DNA from 4 places in the Intrasporangium zincisolvens genome. Region 4 is predicted to be linked to each of the others. Evidence: riboswitches for the same ligand, from Rfam matches in the RefSeq annotation. Region 4 holds a riboswitch; each other region holds the start of a gene.

Region 1 (3,199 bases), on a different contig from region 4:
CGCGGGAGGAGCCGCGGGAAGGGCGGCGGAAGCAGCGGCGGGAGGGGCGGCGCCCGAGGCGTCCTGATTCTGAGAAGGTATGACCGTGACGGACCTGATCGACACCACCGAGATGTACCTGCGCACCATCTTCGAGCTCGAGGAGGAGGGCATCGTCCCCCTGCGCGCACGCATCGCGGAGCGTCTGGGCCACTCCGGCCCGACCGTGTCGCAGACCGTGGCCCGGATGGAGCGCGACGGCCTCGTCGCGGTGTCCGGCGACCGCCACCTCGAGCTGTCCGACCACGGCCGGCTCCTCGCCACGCGCGTCATGCGCAAGCACCGCCTCGCCGAGCGGCTCCTCGTCGACGTCATCGGCCTCGAGTGGGAGTACGCCCACGACGAGGCGTGCCGCTGGGAACACGTCATGTCCGAGAAGGTCGAGCGCAAGATCCTCGGCCTCATCGAGGGCGGCCTCGAGTCTCCGTACGGCAACCCGATCCCCGGCCTGCACGAGCTCGGCGTGTCCGAGGACGCCGCGTCGGGCTTCCTCACCGGGCTGACGGCGCTGACCACGGCGGCGGGCGCCGAGCCGGCCGTCGTGACGATCCGCCGCATCGGCGAGCCGGTGCAGGTCGACCCCGAGGCGCTGGCCCTGCTCACCTCCGCCGGTGTGCTGCCGGGGGCGCGCGTCCGCGTCGTCCGCGAGGGCGGCCGCGTCGTCGCCGTGAGCGAGGCCCCCGGTGCCGGTGAGGGCGTGTCGCTGCCCGACGAGGTGGCCGTCCACGTCTTCTGCCAGGCCGCCTGACCCGGTCCCGCTGCCGGGCCGGCGGCCCGGGCCATGGGTGCGCCCGCGGGCGTGCTCACTGGACGGACGCGTCCGGCCTGTCCGTTATGCCCGTTTCTCCCCGTCGGATTGTGCTGGGACTGTGGGGATTTCGGGCGGCCTCGGATGATCCGGTGAAAAATCCGTGGAAATCGGCGGGCTCTCGGGATGACAACTCGCGAGGATCTTGGGTAGCGTGAGCCCCGCTCGCTCTCCCCGTCGGGCGAGTGCCACGGGTCGAACCGCCTAATCCTGCCATCGACCCGGGGCCCCTGCACGATCCGCATGGCAGGAGCGGGGGAACCACCTTCGGGCGTCTCCGGACGTCCTCGGGGTGAAGCCCTCCGTGGACCGCAAGGTCCGAGCGAAGGCCGGGCGAGCAGTACCTCAATCCGCCCGAACCCGACAGCTCACCTCGTAGGCGTCGAGAGGTCAAACGTGGCTCAGAACGTTACCGGGCGCCACCGCGCCCCCGGGCGGTTCAACGCGATCGCCGAGCTCAAGCTCATCGCCAAGGAGTCTGCTCAGCCCGCCGTGAAGGGTGCCGCGATCGTGGCTGCCTCCGGCGGCCTCGTCGCCACGTTCGCCGGTCCGGCGAGCGCTGCCGACGGCTCGAGCACCGCGGCACCGTCGGTCGTCGGTCCCCAGGTCGGCACGCTCAAGGCGACCAACGCCCTCTCCTCGATCGGCTACGCCAAGCCGGCCGCGAAGCAGGCGACGGTCAAGCCGGTCGTCATCAAGGACGTCAAGCTCGAGAAGGAGCGCGCCGCCGCCAAGGCCGCGGAGGACGCCCGCCAGCAGGCGGCCGACCGCGCGTCCCGCTCGGCCTCCCGCGTGTCCCTCGACCCGGCGCCCACGGCGTCCGGCATCGTCGGCATCGCCCAGTCCTACTTCGGCGTCCCGTACGTCTACGGCGGCACGAGCCCGTCGGGCTTCGACTGCTCGGGCTTCGTCCAGTACGTCTACCGCCAGGCCGGCGTCTCGCTGCCCCGCACCGCGTCGCAGCAGCAGGCGTTCACCACGTCGGTCAGCAACCCGCGCGCCGGCGACCTCGTGTTCTTCGGCTCGCCCGCCTACCACGTGGGCATCTACGTCAGCCCCGGCGTCATGATCGACGCGCAGCGTCCCGGCACGACGATCGGCTACCACTCGATCTGGACCACGCCGTCGGGCTACGGCCGCGCCTGAGTCGCAGCCGCACCACGCCACGTACCTCCGTCGCGCCCCCACCCACCAGGGTGGGGGCGCGACGTCGTTCGGGGTGGCCGCCCGAGGTCAGTGCCGTGGTTGGATGAGGTGATGACCGTCCAGCCTGCTGCAGAGTCCACGACCCTCATCGAGCTCGACGTCTGGGCCGACCTCGTCTGCCCGTGGTCCTGGATCGCCAAGCGCCGGATCGAGGCGGCGATCCACGCCTTCGAGCGTCCGCACGACGTCACGGTGCGGCTGCGCGCCTACGAGCTGGACCCCGAGTGGCCGGCCCGGCGCAACGAGCCGGTCCCCGACCGGATCGGCTCCCGGCCCGACGAGGAGGCCGAGGCCGAGCGGGCTCTACGCGCGCACGCCCACGAGGTGGCCGAGGCCGACGACCTCGTCTTCGACCTCGACTCCGCCGTCACGGCCAACAGCTTCGACGCGCACCGCCTCGTTGCCCTCGCGCGCGAGCTGGGTGGCCCGGCGCTGCAGTCGGCGGCCGTGGAGCGGTTCTTCTCCGCGCACTTCCGCGAGGGCCTGCCGCTGGACGAGCCGGAGGTGCTCCAGCGGCTCGGCGCCGAGTGCGGCCTCGACGAGCGGCGCGTCGCCGCGGTCCTTGCGTCCGACCACTACTCCGGCGAGGTCCGGGCGGACGAGAAGCAGGCCCGGGACCTCGGCATCACGGCGACGCCGTTCGTTCTCGCCAACGGCTTTGCCGCCGTGCCCGGGACTCGCCCGGTCGAGGAGTACCTGGCGCTGCTGCGCGGGGTGGCCGTGCAGGGTGGTGACCGGGCCTAGGGCTCGTTCAGTCCCCGACGCTCGTGGCCGAGGGTGCGCCGGCGCTGGGGCGGCCGAACGACACCGCGGCGCCGACCGGCGTCGAGGCCGCCGAGCGCAGCTGGGCGTCCGGCTGCGCGCCGAGGGCCGCGTTGACCATCGAGAAGGCCCGGCGCAGTGCCACGAAGACCGTGATGGCGAAGATCTGGCGGTCATCGAACCCGGCCGCACGCAGTGGCTCGAGATCGGCGGGGGTCGTAGCGTTGGCGTCCCGCGCCACCGTGCGCGCCCACGCGGCCAGCACCGCGTCCGCGGGGTCGAGCGCCGCGTCGTCGCCGCTCAGCACGGCTCCGGCGACGTCGGGTCCGGCCTCGCCGGCGAGGCGGTTGCCCCACGCGAGCGCGCAGTAGGAGTCACCGGCGG
Region 2 (3,199 bases), on a different contig from region 4:
AGGCCCCGACGCCGAGGGGGCTGCGCATGGCGCAGGCGACGGCGCGCTCGAAGTCGGTGGTGCCACGCGCGTCCATGATGCCGCCGACGTTGTCGGCACCGACGCGCTGGAGCTCGGCCACGGCGCACGAGACGTAGTCGTCGGGGATCTCGGCGTGCCCGTCGACGCGGACGATGACCTCACCGCTCGACGCGCCGATCGCGGCGTTGAGACCGTCGGGGGTGCGCCCGCTCGGGTTGCGCACGAGCCGCACCCGGGGGTCCTCGGCGGCGAGCGCGTCGGCGACCTCGTCGGTGCGGTCGGTCGAGGGGCCGAGGGCGAGGACGACCTCGATGGGGCCTGAGTAGTCCTGCGTCAGGATCATGGCGACCGCGTCGCGCAGGTGCCGCTCCTCGTTGAGCAGCGGCATGATGACGCTGACCGGTGGGGTCAGCTGCGTCGACGCGTCCACGCTGGCGGGTCCTTGTCCTCTGGTCGTCGGGCCGGAGGGTGGTCCCGGCGCTCGGGCTGCGCTCGCGTCCCCCGTCACGAGCGGCGACCAGACTACTGGAGGGGCAGGGGGTCCTCGACCGCGGTGACGGCGAGGCGCGCACGGCGCGGCGCGCACGACGATGCCCGAGGTGGGGCGCCGCCCTCGCGAGGGGAGGCGGCGCCCGCCACCTCGGGCCCCCGGTGACGTGCCGCAGCGCCGCGGACACGAAGCACGCTGCTCGACCTCGCGTCCAGGGGTGACGCGGACCGCGGCCACGGCCCGGGTGCCCCCGGCGCTGCACGACCCACGATAGGGCCAAATCACGCGATCATCAAGCAGTTCGACCATCACGTCACTTGTCGGTCCACCTGGTCGATGATCGAGCCGCCTCTCGCTAGGTTGGCTCCATGACGCCGACCCGTACGCAGACCAGCACGCAGGACCGCGCCGCGGCCACCGCCGCCCTGCGCGAGCTGATCCTCGCCGGCGAGCACTACCGCCTGGCAGCGGCCGCGCATCTCGACCTCACGGTCAACGAGAGCCGCGCCGTCAGCTACCTGCTGGCCCGCGGCTCCCTCGGCCAGACCGAGCTGGCCCAGGCGCTGGGCCTGACGACGAGCTCGACGACGACCCTCGTCGACCGGCTCGAGCGACGCGGCCTCATCGAGCGGGTGCCCGACCAGGTCGACCGGCGTCGCAGCACGGTGCGCATCCCCGAGGCCGGGATGGCACAGGTCGGGCAGGTCCGCGACTGGATGCCGCACACCCTCGACACCCTCGACCCGGCGACGCTCCCCCAGGTGACCGAGGTGCTCACGACGATCGCGGACGCCCTGCGCAGCGTCGCCGCCGAGATCCACGCCGCCGGACCGAGCACGCGCGGCACGCGCCGGCGGCACTGACCCACCGCCGACGCGTCGGGCTCAGCGGACGCGTCCGGCGACCCAGCCGCTCGTCCAGATGCGGACCAGCTCGACGCGCTTGCCCGGCTTGGGGGCGTGCCACACCTTGCCCGAGCCCGCGTAGATGCCGACGTGGTAGGCCTTCCCGGACCGCATGAAGAAGATGAGGTCACCCGGACGCACCCCCGAGCGCGAGACGCGGGTCGTGTCGAGGCGCTGGGCGTTCGCGGTCCGCGGCAGGTCCTGGGCCAGGCGCGCGTCGTAGACGTAGTGCACGAGCCCGGAGCAGTCGAAGGCCGTGGGGCCGGCGGCGCCCCAGCGGTAGGGCTTGCCCTTCTGGGCGGCCGCGACCCGCACGGCCCGGGTCCCGAGCGGCACGGCCGCCGTCGAGGCCAGCGAGAGCCGGACGTCGACGCGGTCGCGGTCCTGGGCGGCGTCGGACGCGTTGGCCCAGGTCGCCGTGTCGGCTTCGCGGGCACTCGTGTCGAGGTGGCCGGCCGGCGTGGGCGGCGATGCGGCGACGGCACCGAGTGCGCCGACGGCCAGCAGCGGCGCGAGCAGCAGGCCGGCGCCCAGGCGGGAGCGAGGTTGGCGCGCAGGGGTGCGAGCGATGGCGGGCATGGCGAATTCCCTTCCCACGCCTGCGAGGTGAGCTGTCGGGTTCGGGCGGAAGATGCCCGGCCGCGCATGGCGGCTTCACCCCAAGTCCGGCACAGGGCCGGACGCGAGTGGGTCCCCCGTTCCTGTCCGGTGAGGTATGAAGGCGCGCCCCCGGCGGACAGGACTCGGCGGACCGGGGCGCCGCCCCGACGTCGTGCCGGGGCGTCATGTCACCCGGTCCGGGATCCTGGGCTCCGCGTCGTGGCGGGCCTGCCGGGCCGGGTTCCGAACCAGAGTAGGTCGGGGTGCCAGCCCTGTCCGCGTTTCGGCGAAATGCGTCAGCGCGGAGGCGCGACCCGCCCGACGAGCCAGCGCAGCTCGCTGCGGTGCTGGAGGCCGAGCTTGGACAGCACGGAGGCCATGTGGGTCTTCACCGTCGCGGTGCCGATCCCGAGGGCCCGCGCGACCCCGGCGTTGCCCGGGTCGCCGTCCGGCCCGGTGACGATCTCGACGACGGCCCGCTCGCGCGGCGACAGCACCTCGAGGGGGTCTGCTGCCGCGGCTGCGCGGTCGCCCGCCTCGGGGTCGTCGCCGGCCTGGTGGCCGAGACGCGTCACGAGGGAGGCCTGCACCTCGAAGCACCGGCGCCCCAGGGCCGCGAGACGGTCCTGGACCGCCGGGTCGGAGGGATCCTGGGCCAGCCGACGCCGTACCTCCTCGATCTCGGCCGCCATCTCGGTCAGGGCCGTCGCCGTCCGGTTGACGCTCATGAGGACGCCGGCGCGGCCGGAGTCCTCGAGCTCGGGGTAGACGAGCGGCAGGTTGAGCCGGCGCTCCGGCCGGGCCGCGAGGACCCGGTCCAGGACGAGCCCGGCCAGCCACTCGAGGGCGGTGACGACCTCGTCGCCCATGGAGTCGGGTGTGTCCGAAAGGGCGCCGAGCAGCCCCACGACGCCGTCCTCGCCGAGCATCGGCACGACGACGGCATCGGCCGACAGGTCGTCGTCGCCGAAGCGGACCCCGCGGTTGAGCAGCGCCCCGCCGTCGTCGCGGTGGCGGTAGGGCCGCTGCGAGGCCAGCACCCAGGCGACCACGCCGCCGGGGCCGTAGGTCAGGGTGCCGGTCTCCTCGTAGGCACCGTTGCTGAACATGTACGGGTAGGAGATGCGCCGGTCCCGCTCCCGGACGAGAGCGACGTAGAAGTCGTCGACCGGCGCCAGTGCAC
Region 3 (3,199 bases), on a different contig from region 4:
GCCCGTGCACCGACGCCGCCCGGATCGTCGACGTCGTGCGTGCCGCCCCCGGACGCGTCGCCCTGCTGCCACCCGGGCTCGTCGAACCAGCGACGAAGGTGCTCTCGATCGCAGGCCCCGGGCCGTACGGGATGTTCGGCCCGGACCTCTTCGGCGACAAGGCTGCCCGCGCGCTGCGCTACCCCGTCTCGGGCTCCGCGACGACCGGCGCCTCCTCGGCGTCGGGCGCGCTCGACCCGCGCTGGACGGCCTATGACGCCTCGACGGTCTGGACGATGACCAACCTCGGCAGCCTGTGCTCCGACCGCGGGGCCGCGACGCAGGCCGTCGCCCGCGGCCGCGGCTGGGACTGGGTCTTCGAGGGCGGCACCGCGCGGTACGCGCGTCCGGCCGTCGTCGACCCGCCCTACGAGCGGCCTTACCGGACTGTGCAGCCCGTCGACACCGGCAACCGGGGCGCGACACCACGGGTGGTGCGCCAGTCCGACGTCGCGATCGCCGACCACGAGTGCCCGATCGTCGCCGACCGCGACTACACGCCGCAGCTCGGGACGACGACCGTCTTCAGCGTGCCCGAGGCGGTCCTCCCCCGCTGGCGCGACACGCTCGGCCTCGATGTCGTGTACCTCGCTGCGAACCACATGAGCGACAAGGGAGTTCGCGGCATTCGCTCGACGCTCCGGCTCATGGACCAGTACCACATCCCCCGCACCGGGCTCGGGATGGACCTCGACGAGGCGCTGCGCCCGGCCTTCGTCGACGTCGCCGGCCTCCGCGTGGGGTTCGTCGCCGTCAACGACGTCGCCGGCGTCGCCCGCGCCGACCGCACCACGCCCGGAGTCCCCTGGATCACCCGGGCGAACATCGTCGAGGGCGTCAAGCGCGCGAGGGCCGGGGGTGCCCACCTCGTCGTGTGCAACCCGCAGTGGTGGGGCGGCGCCGAGTACCACGACGACCTCTGGCCCCTGCAGCAGAAGCAGGTTCGTTGGTTCGCCCAGGCCGGCTGCGACCACGTCATCGGCTCCGGCACCCACGTCGCCGGGCCACTGCTGCTCGGCAGGCGTGCGGCCGGCGGCGTCGGCGTCGTCCTGTCCAGCCCCGGCAACTACCTGTTCGGCCAGGGCTGGTGGCAGGAGACGCAGGAGGGCATCATCCTCGACCTCTCGTTCCGAGGCACCACGCTCGTCAACGTCCGGATGCGCCCCACGGTGATGATCCGCCAGGCGCGCCCGGCGCTCCTGGACCCGCAGGGCGATGGCCGGTACGTGCTCCAGCGCGTCCTGAAGTACTCGTCGGTCGACTACCGTCGCTGACGCGTCGGTGAGGGGGATGTCGACCGACGAGCGGTCATCAGCGGATGCGGCCTGCCCGCCACTGCGACGTCCAGATCTTCTGGAGCTTGACACGCTGACCCGGCCGCGGCGAGTGCCAGATCTTGCCGTGTCCGGCGTAGATGCCGACGTGGTAGGCCCGGCCGTGGGACATGAAGAAGATGAGATCTCCCGGCCGGACGCTGGACTTGGCGATGCGAATCGTCTTGAGCCGCTGGGCGTTCGCCGTGCGCGGCAGCTGCACGTGCAACCGCTTCTTGTACACGTAGTAGACGAGCCCGGAGCAGTCGAACGACCGTGGCCCGGCGCCGCCCCACCGGTAGGGCTTGCCGCGCTGGGCGGCGGCGATCCGCACCGCGCTCTGGCCACGGGCGATGGAGACCGCGGTCGGGGTGAGGTAGGCGACCGAGACGGTGCGCACCGCGGTGGCGGACCGACCGGTGGCGCCCGTTCCGGGCGCGGCTCCGGTGGCCGGTGTCGTGGCAGCCCCGGCCGCGGAGGGCGGGGCCGTCGTGGAGGCCGGTGGCGCCCCGCCCGTGCCGACGAGGAGGGCGCCGGCGAGCAGGGGCGTGAGGGCGAGCGAGGACAGGGAGATGCGACGTGCAGGGGTGGTGGACATGGGGGATCCCTTCCACGCCTACGAGGTGAGCTGTCGGGTTCGGACGGAAGATGCCCGGCCGCTGCTGCGGCTTCACCCCAAGGGCCGGCTGTGCGGCCCGGAAGTGGGTCCCCCGTTCCTGTCCGCGGTCTTGCCCGACTGCCCCACCGGCGGACAGGATTCGGCGCCCGGCGGGCCGCCCGGGGAAGACCCCGGGCGATGAACTCCAGTCGACGGTGACAGACACTCGGAGCCGGGAGAATGGCAGGTCCCCACCTTGGTCAACAGTTGCCAGCCCAATTCGGTGCGAAGTCGACAGAACGACAGCCCGATTCGTCGCCTTTACGGCGAGTCGGCCTCCGTGCGGGAAACGCCACAGCGGGAAACCCGGTGGACCCGACGCAGGCATCCGTCGCACCATGGACGACGCCTCGCAACGCGGATGCGGGGCCGTCGTGTTGTCGTGTCGTCGTGAGCGGGAGACCCCCGCGGAGAGGTGGGTGGCCGCATGGCCTGCTCAGCGGACCGGTTCCACCGCTGAACCTCTCCCCCATCCACCCGGCCGGCCGGGTCATCCGGTCGTGCCCGCACGCGCACGATGAAGGAACCACCGTGAAACCACTGTCCGAGAACGAGATCCGCGCATCGCTCGTGAACTGCTCGCGCCGGGAGGCGAAGCAGGCTCCGCTGCCGAACCGTTTCGAGTCATTGACCATCGACCACTGGGACGCCCTCGACTACCTGGGTTGGACCGACCGCAGCAACCCGCAGCGGGCCTACGTCGTCGTCCCCGTCGACGACGAACCGATCGGCTTCGTGCTCCGCGCGAGCGACAAGAAGGGCGGCCGCAGCGCCATGTGCGCGTGGTGCGAGGACGTCTTCGCCACGAGCGACGTGTCACTGTTCGTCGCCCGCCGCGCTGGCGCCGCCGGCCGTGACGGCAACAGTCTCGGCACGCTCGTGCACGCCGACTTCAGCTGCTCCACCCACGTGCGGCGCCTGCCCAACGCCCTCGAGGGCGGCCTCGACCCGCACGCCCTCGTCGACCGGCGCGTCGAGGAGCTGCGGACGCGGTCCGCGGCCTTCGCGCGGCGCGTCCGGCACGGCTGACCTCCCAGCCCGCCCGGCATCCGCACGTCGGGGCGTGGCGGGTTGGACGGTCGGGGCGGACGTCCGCTACGGTGGGCCGACGCCCTCGCAGGTGTAGTTCAGTAGCAGAACAGCCTTCTTCCAGAAGGAAGACGCACGTGCAATTCGTGCCGCCTGCTCC
Region 4 (3,199 bases):
GGAGCAGCTGGCGCACGAGCGACTCACCGCTCGGCATGACGCCGTCGGCCTCGACCCACTGGCCGCCGACCGGCTCCCACGTGCCGGCCTCGACGGCGTCGAGGATGCGCTGCCAGATGGCCGGCTGGTGATCCTTGGTCCACGCGTACTGCTGCGCCGACGAGCAGGCGAAGACCAGCTCGGGGTAGTCGGCGGCGAGGGCCGTGACGTTGGCGAAGGTGCGCGCGCACTTGCGCACGGTCTCGCGCACCGGCCACAGCCACGCGGAGTCGATGTGGGCGTGGCCGACCGCGGTGAGGCGCTGGGCGCTCGTCGCGGCCGGCGCCGCGAGGACCTCGGCGAGCGCGGCCCGGGCCGCCACGGCCGTGCCGCGCACGTCGTGGACGTCGAGGACCGCCAGGGCGTCGTCGAGCGCGGCGGTCACCTCGAGGCGTCGGGCGTCGCGCTCGGGCAGCTCGCCGGCGAGGTCGACGAGGACGTCGAGGTCCATGGCGAGGCCGAAGACCTCCGGCTCGAACACGGCGACGTCGATGCGGCCGAGGACGTAGCGCGGGTCGTCGCCGGCCGTCGCGAGGTCGCCGAGCCCGGTGGGCCGGAAGCCGTGCTCCATGACGGCCGGGTTGCCGGCGGCCTCGAGGTGCAGGTGGATCGGCTCGCCGCCGGCGGCGTCGGGGCTGACGCGGTACCAGCGGTTCATCGGGTGGATGCCCTTGAGCGGCGTGCCGGCGGCGTCGTGGAGCAGGCCCTCGGCCTGGAAGCCGGGCCCCTCGCCGCGGAACCCGAGGTCGACGACCACCTCGACGCACTGCCCGGCGAACGCGTCGGGCACTGCCCCGGTGATCTCGAACCACCACGTCGACCACGGCTCACCCCAGGGCGTGCCCGGCCCGACCGGCTCGTGCGGCGCCGCCAGCGCCTCGGCGACCGGCACCGGCTCGCCCGGCGCGTGCCAGGCCGACACCGCGAGGGGCGTCCGGTCGCGGTGTACCGCAGGAAGGACGTGCTCGGCGAGCACACGGCGGGAGCGGGCGAGCACGTGCGAGCTGTCGTCGAACACGCGTCGACCCTAGCCAGACGAGGGCTGCCGCGAGCCGTTCCCGCACGACACACCCGCGACGCCGGCTTTTACCGGACGTCATGACCCCGTGAAGGCAGAATGGCCACACCCCAGTGTGACCTGCGTCACAATCAGGCCACGGTAAAGGCCAGGTAAAGGCCGCCCATGCACTCATTCAAGGACGAATCCGACGCGCCCCCGTTACCTCGGCGTGACATTGCCCGGTTGAGTCGTCTACAGTTCCGGGAGTCCGGCCCCCCTGGCCGGGCGCGTACGAGGTGGACCGCCTAGTCCTGTCACCGCCTTGAACGTGAGATCAGACCTTGTGACAGGAGCGGAGGAACCACACGTTTCTCCGGGCGTCCGGCACCACGACTCCGGACGTCCTTGGGGTGAAGTACCCATCCGGGCCGAGCACGACACACGGCACGGGAGGGAGCCGGGCACCTTTCCGCCCGAACCCGACAGCTAACTTCGTAGGCGCGGAGAGGTACATGACTGAGATCATCCGCGGGCGCCACCGTGCGCCAGGACGCCACAATCCCCTCAACGAACTCAAGCTTCTCGCCCGTGAGTCGGCTCAGCCGGCCATGAAGGGCGCCGCCATCGTCGCGGCCACCGGCGGCATCCTCGCCACCTTCGCGGGTCCGGCCAGCGCCGACGAGGCCAAGGCCGCCAACGGTGCCGTCACCGCTCTCGGCTCCCCCGCCGTCGTCGGCCCGGCCGCCACGCGAGCCGCAGCCCCCTCGACGGCCCTGTCGAAGATCGGCTTCCAGCCGCAGGTGCAGCAGGCCGTCGCGCAGCGCACCGCCAAGGCCAAGCCGGCCGTCATCGAGGACGTCGTCGTCGAGAAGGCCCGCCAGGCCGCCGTCGACCGCAAGGCCGCTGCCGAGCGGGCCTCCCGCGAGGCCTCGCGTCAGTCCCTGCTGAGCAGCACCGTCTCGGTCAAGTCGAACAGCAACGGCTCGGTCCCGAGCGCGTCGTCGGGCATGCGCTCGTCGCACAACTGGGCCACCGCTGGCCAGTGCACGTGGGGCGCCCTCAACAAGTGGTACCAGTCCGAGGGCTACTACCCCGGCGGCTGGACCGGCAACGCCATGGAGTGGGCCTCGGGCGCCGCTTCCGCCGGCTACACCGTCAGCGGCACGCCGCGCACCCGCTCGATCGTCGTCATGCAGCCCGGCGTCAACGGCTCGGGCAGCGTCGGGCACGTCGCCTGGGTCACGGCCGTCAACGGCGACCAGGTCACCATCATCGAGATGAACGCGATGGCCGGCCCGTACAACTACAACACCCGCACCGTCACCGACAAGGCGGGGATGAAGTACATCTACGCGCCGTGACCTGACCGGTGCGCCCGCGAGAGAGGGCGGGGACGACTTCGTGTCGTCCCCGCCCTCTCTGCATGTCCGAGGCCGCCACCCGGGCGGTCCGGCCTGGTCTGCAGGCCGATGGGCTCAGCGCGGCTCGGGCGGCGGTTCGGGGCCGACGTGCGGCTCGCCGAGGAACCGCTGCACCCAGGCGACGTCGTGCCACGCACCGTTCTTCCAGCCGACCCTGCGGTAGGTACCGACCGGCTCGAACCCGAAGGACGCGTGGAGCCGGTTGCTCGCCTCGTTCGGCTGGGCGATGCCGGCCGCCGCCATCCGGTAGCCGCGCTCGGTGAGCCGCTCGATCAGTGCCGTGTAGAGGGCCCGGCCGGCACCGGTCCTGTGGCTCGCGGGGTCGAGGTACACCGACACCTCGCAGGACCAGCGGTAGGCCGGACGGGCCTTGAACGGCCCGCCGTAGGCGTAGCCGACGACCTCGCCGCCGTCCTCGAGGACGAGCCAGGCGTGCGTCGCGACGGCGGCCTCGATCCGGGCCGCCACCTCTGCCTCGGCCGGCGGCTCGAGCTCGAAGGTGACGGCCGTGTCGAGGACGTAGGGCCGGTAGATGCGCGCACAGTCGGCGGCGTCGGCGGCCGTGGCGTCACGCACGACCCGGGAGGCGCGCCCCGGATGGGGTGGGTGCGGCGGGTTCTCGGTCGGCATGTCGCGATGCTAGGGCGCGCCGCCCGGCCGCTCGTCATCCGGCTGGCCCTCGCCCGGCCGGCCCTCACCCGACTGTCCCCCGCGCAGCCGCTCGCCGGCCCGCGGCTCG

Evidence for each region. Region 4 has a riboswitch for cyclic di-AMP ahead of RY076_RS01850 (CHAP domain-containing protein). Riboswitches for the same ligand answer to the same signal wherever they lie in the genome.
Region 1: it holds a riboswitch for cyclic di-AMP, as region 4 does, so the genes downstream of both, RY076_RS11880 (C40 family peptidase) here and RY076_RS01850 (CHAP domain-containing protein) in region 4, are expected to answer to the same signal.
Region 2: it holds a riboswitch for cyclic di-AMP, as region 4 does, so the genes downstream of both, RY076_RS14630 (C40 family peptidase) here and RY076_RS01850 (CHAP domain-containing protein) in region 4, are expected to answer to the same signal.
Region 3: it holds a riboswitch for cyclic di-AMP, as region 4 does, so the genes downstream of both, RY076_RS09115 (C40 family peptidase) here and RY076_RS01850 (CHAP domain-containing protein) in region 4, are expected to answer to the same signal.

The regions. Positions count from the first base shown of each region.
Region 1 is NZ_JAWIIL010000003.1:733,962-737,160, forward strand. Features, by position in the region: gene RY076_RS11870 (MFS transporter) at 1-67, shown strand, start outside; gene RY076_RS11875 (metal-dependent transcriptional regulator) at 86-787, shown strand; cyclic di-AMP (ydaO/yuaA leader) riboswitch at 1,039-1,241, shown strand; gene RY076_RS11880 (C40 family peptidase) at 1,244-1,993, shown strand; gene RY076_RS11885 (DsbA family oxidoreductase) at 2,105-2,797, shown strand; gene RY076_RS11890 (carboxymuconolactone decarboxylase family protein) at 2,805-3,199, opposite strand, start outside.
Region 2 is NZ_JAWIIL010000005.1:71,081-74,279, reverse strand. Features, by position in the region: gene RY076_RS14640 (glycosyltransferase family 2 protein) at 1-451, opposite strand, end outside; gene RY076_RS14635 (MarR family winged helix-turn-helix transcriptional regulator) at 880-1,374, shown strand; gene RY076_RS14630 (C40 family peptidase) at 1,396-1,995, opposite strand; cyclic di-AMP (ydaO/yuaA leader) riboswitch at 1,999-2,137, opposite strand; gene RY076_RS14625 (LuxR C-terminal-related transcriptional regulator) at 2,313-3,199, opposite strand, start outside.
Region 3 is NZ_JAWIIL010000003.1:127,808-131,006, reverse strand. Features, by position in the region: gene RY076_RS09120 (CapA family protein) at 1-1,313, shown strand, start outside; gene RY076_RS09115 (C40 family peptidase) at 1,351-1,950, opposite strand; cyclic di-AMP (ydaO/yuaA leader) riboswitch at 1,954-2,090, opposite strand; gene RY076_RS09110 (FBP domain-containing protein) at 2,542-3,039, shown strand; tRNA gene RY076_RS09105 (tRNA-Gly) at 3,127-3,199, shown strand, end outside.
Region 4 is NZ_JAWIIL010000001.1:403,955-407,153, reverse strand. Features, by position in the region: gene RY076_RS01855 (alpha-mannosidase) at 1-1,057, opposite strand, end outside; cyclic di-AMP (ydaO/yuaA leader) riboswitch at 1,348-1,552, shown strand; gene RY076_RS01850 (CHAP domain-containing protein) at 1,648-2,400, shown strand; gene RY076_RS01845 (GNAT family N-acetyltransferase) at 2,515-3,090, opposite strand; gene RY076_RS01840 (potassium channel family protein) at 3,100-3,199, opposite strand, start outside.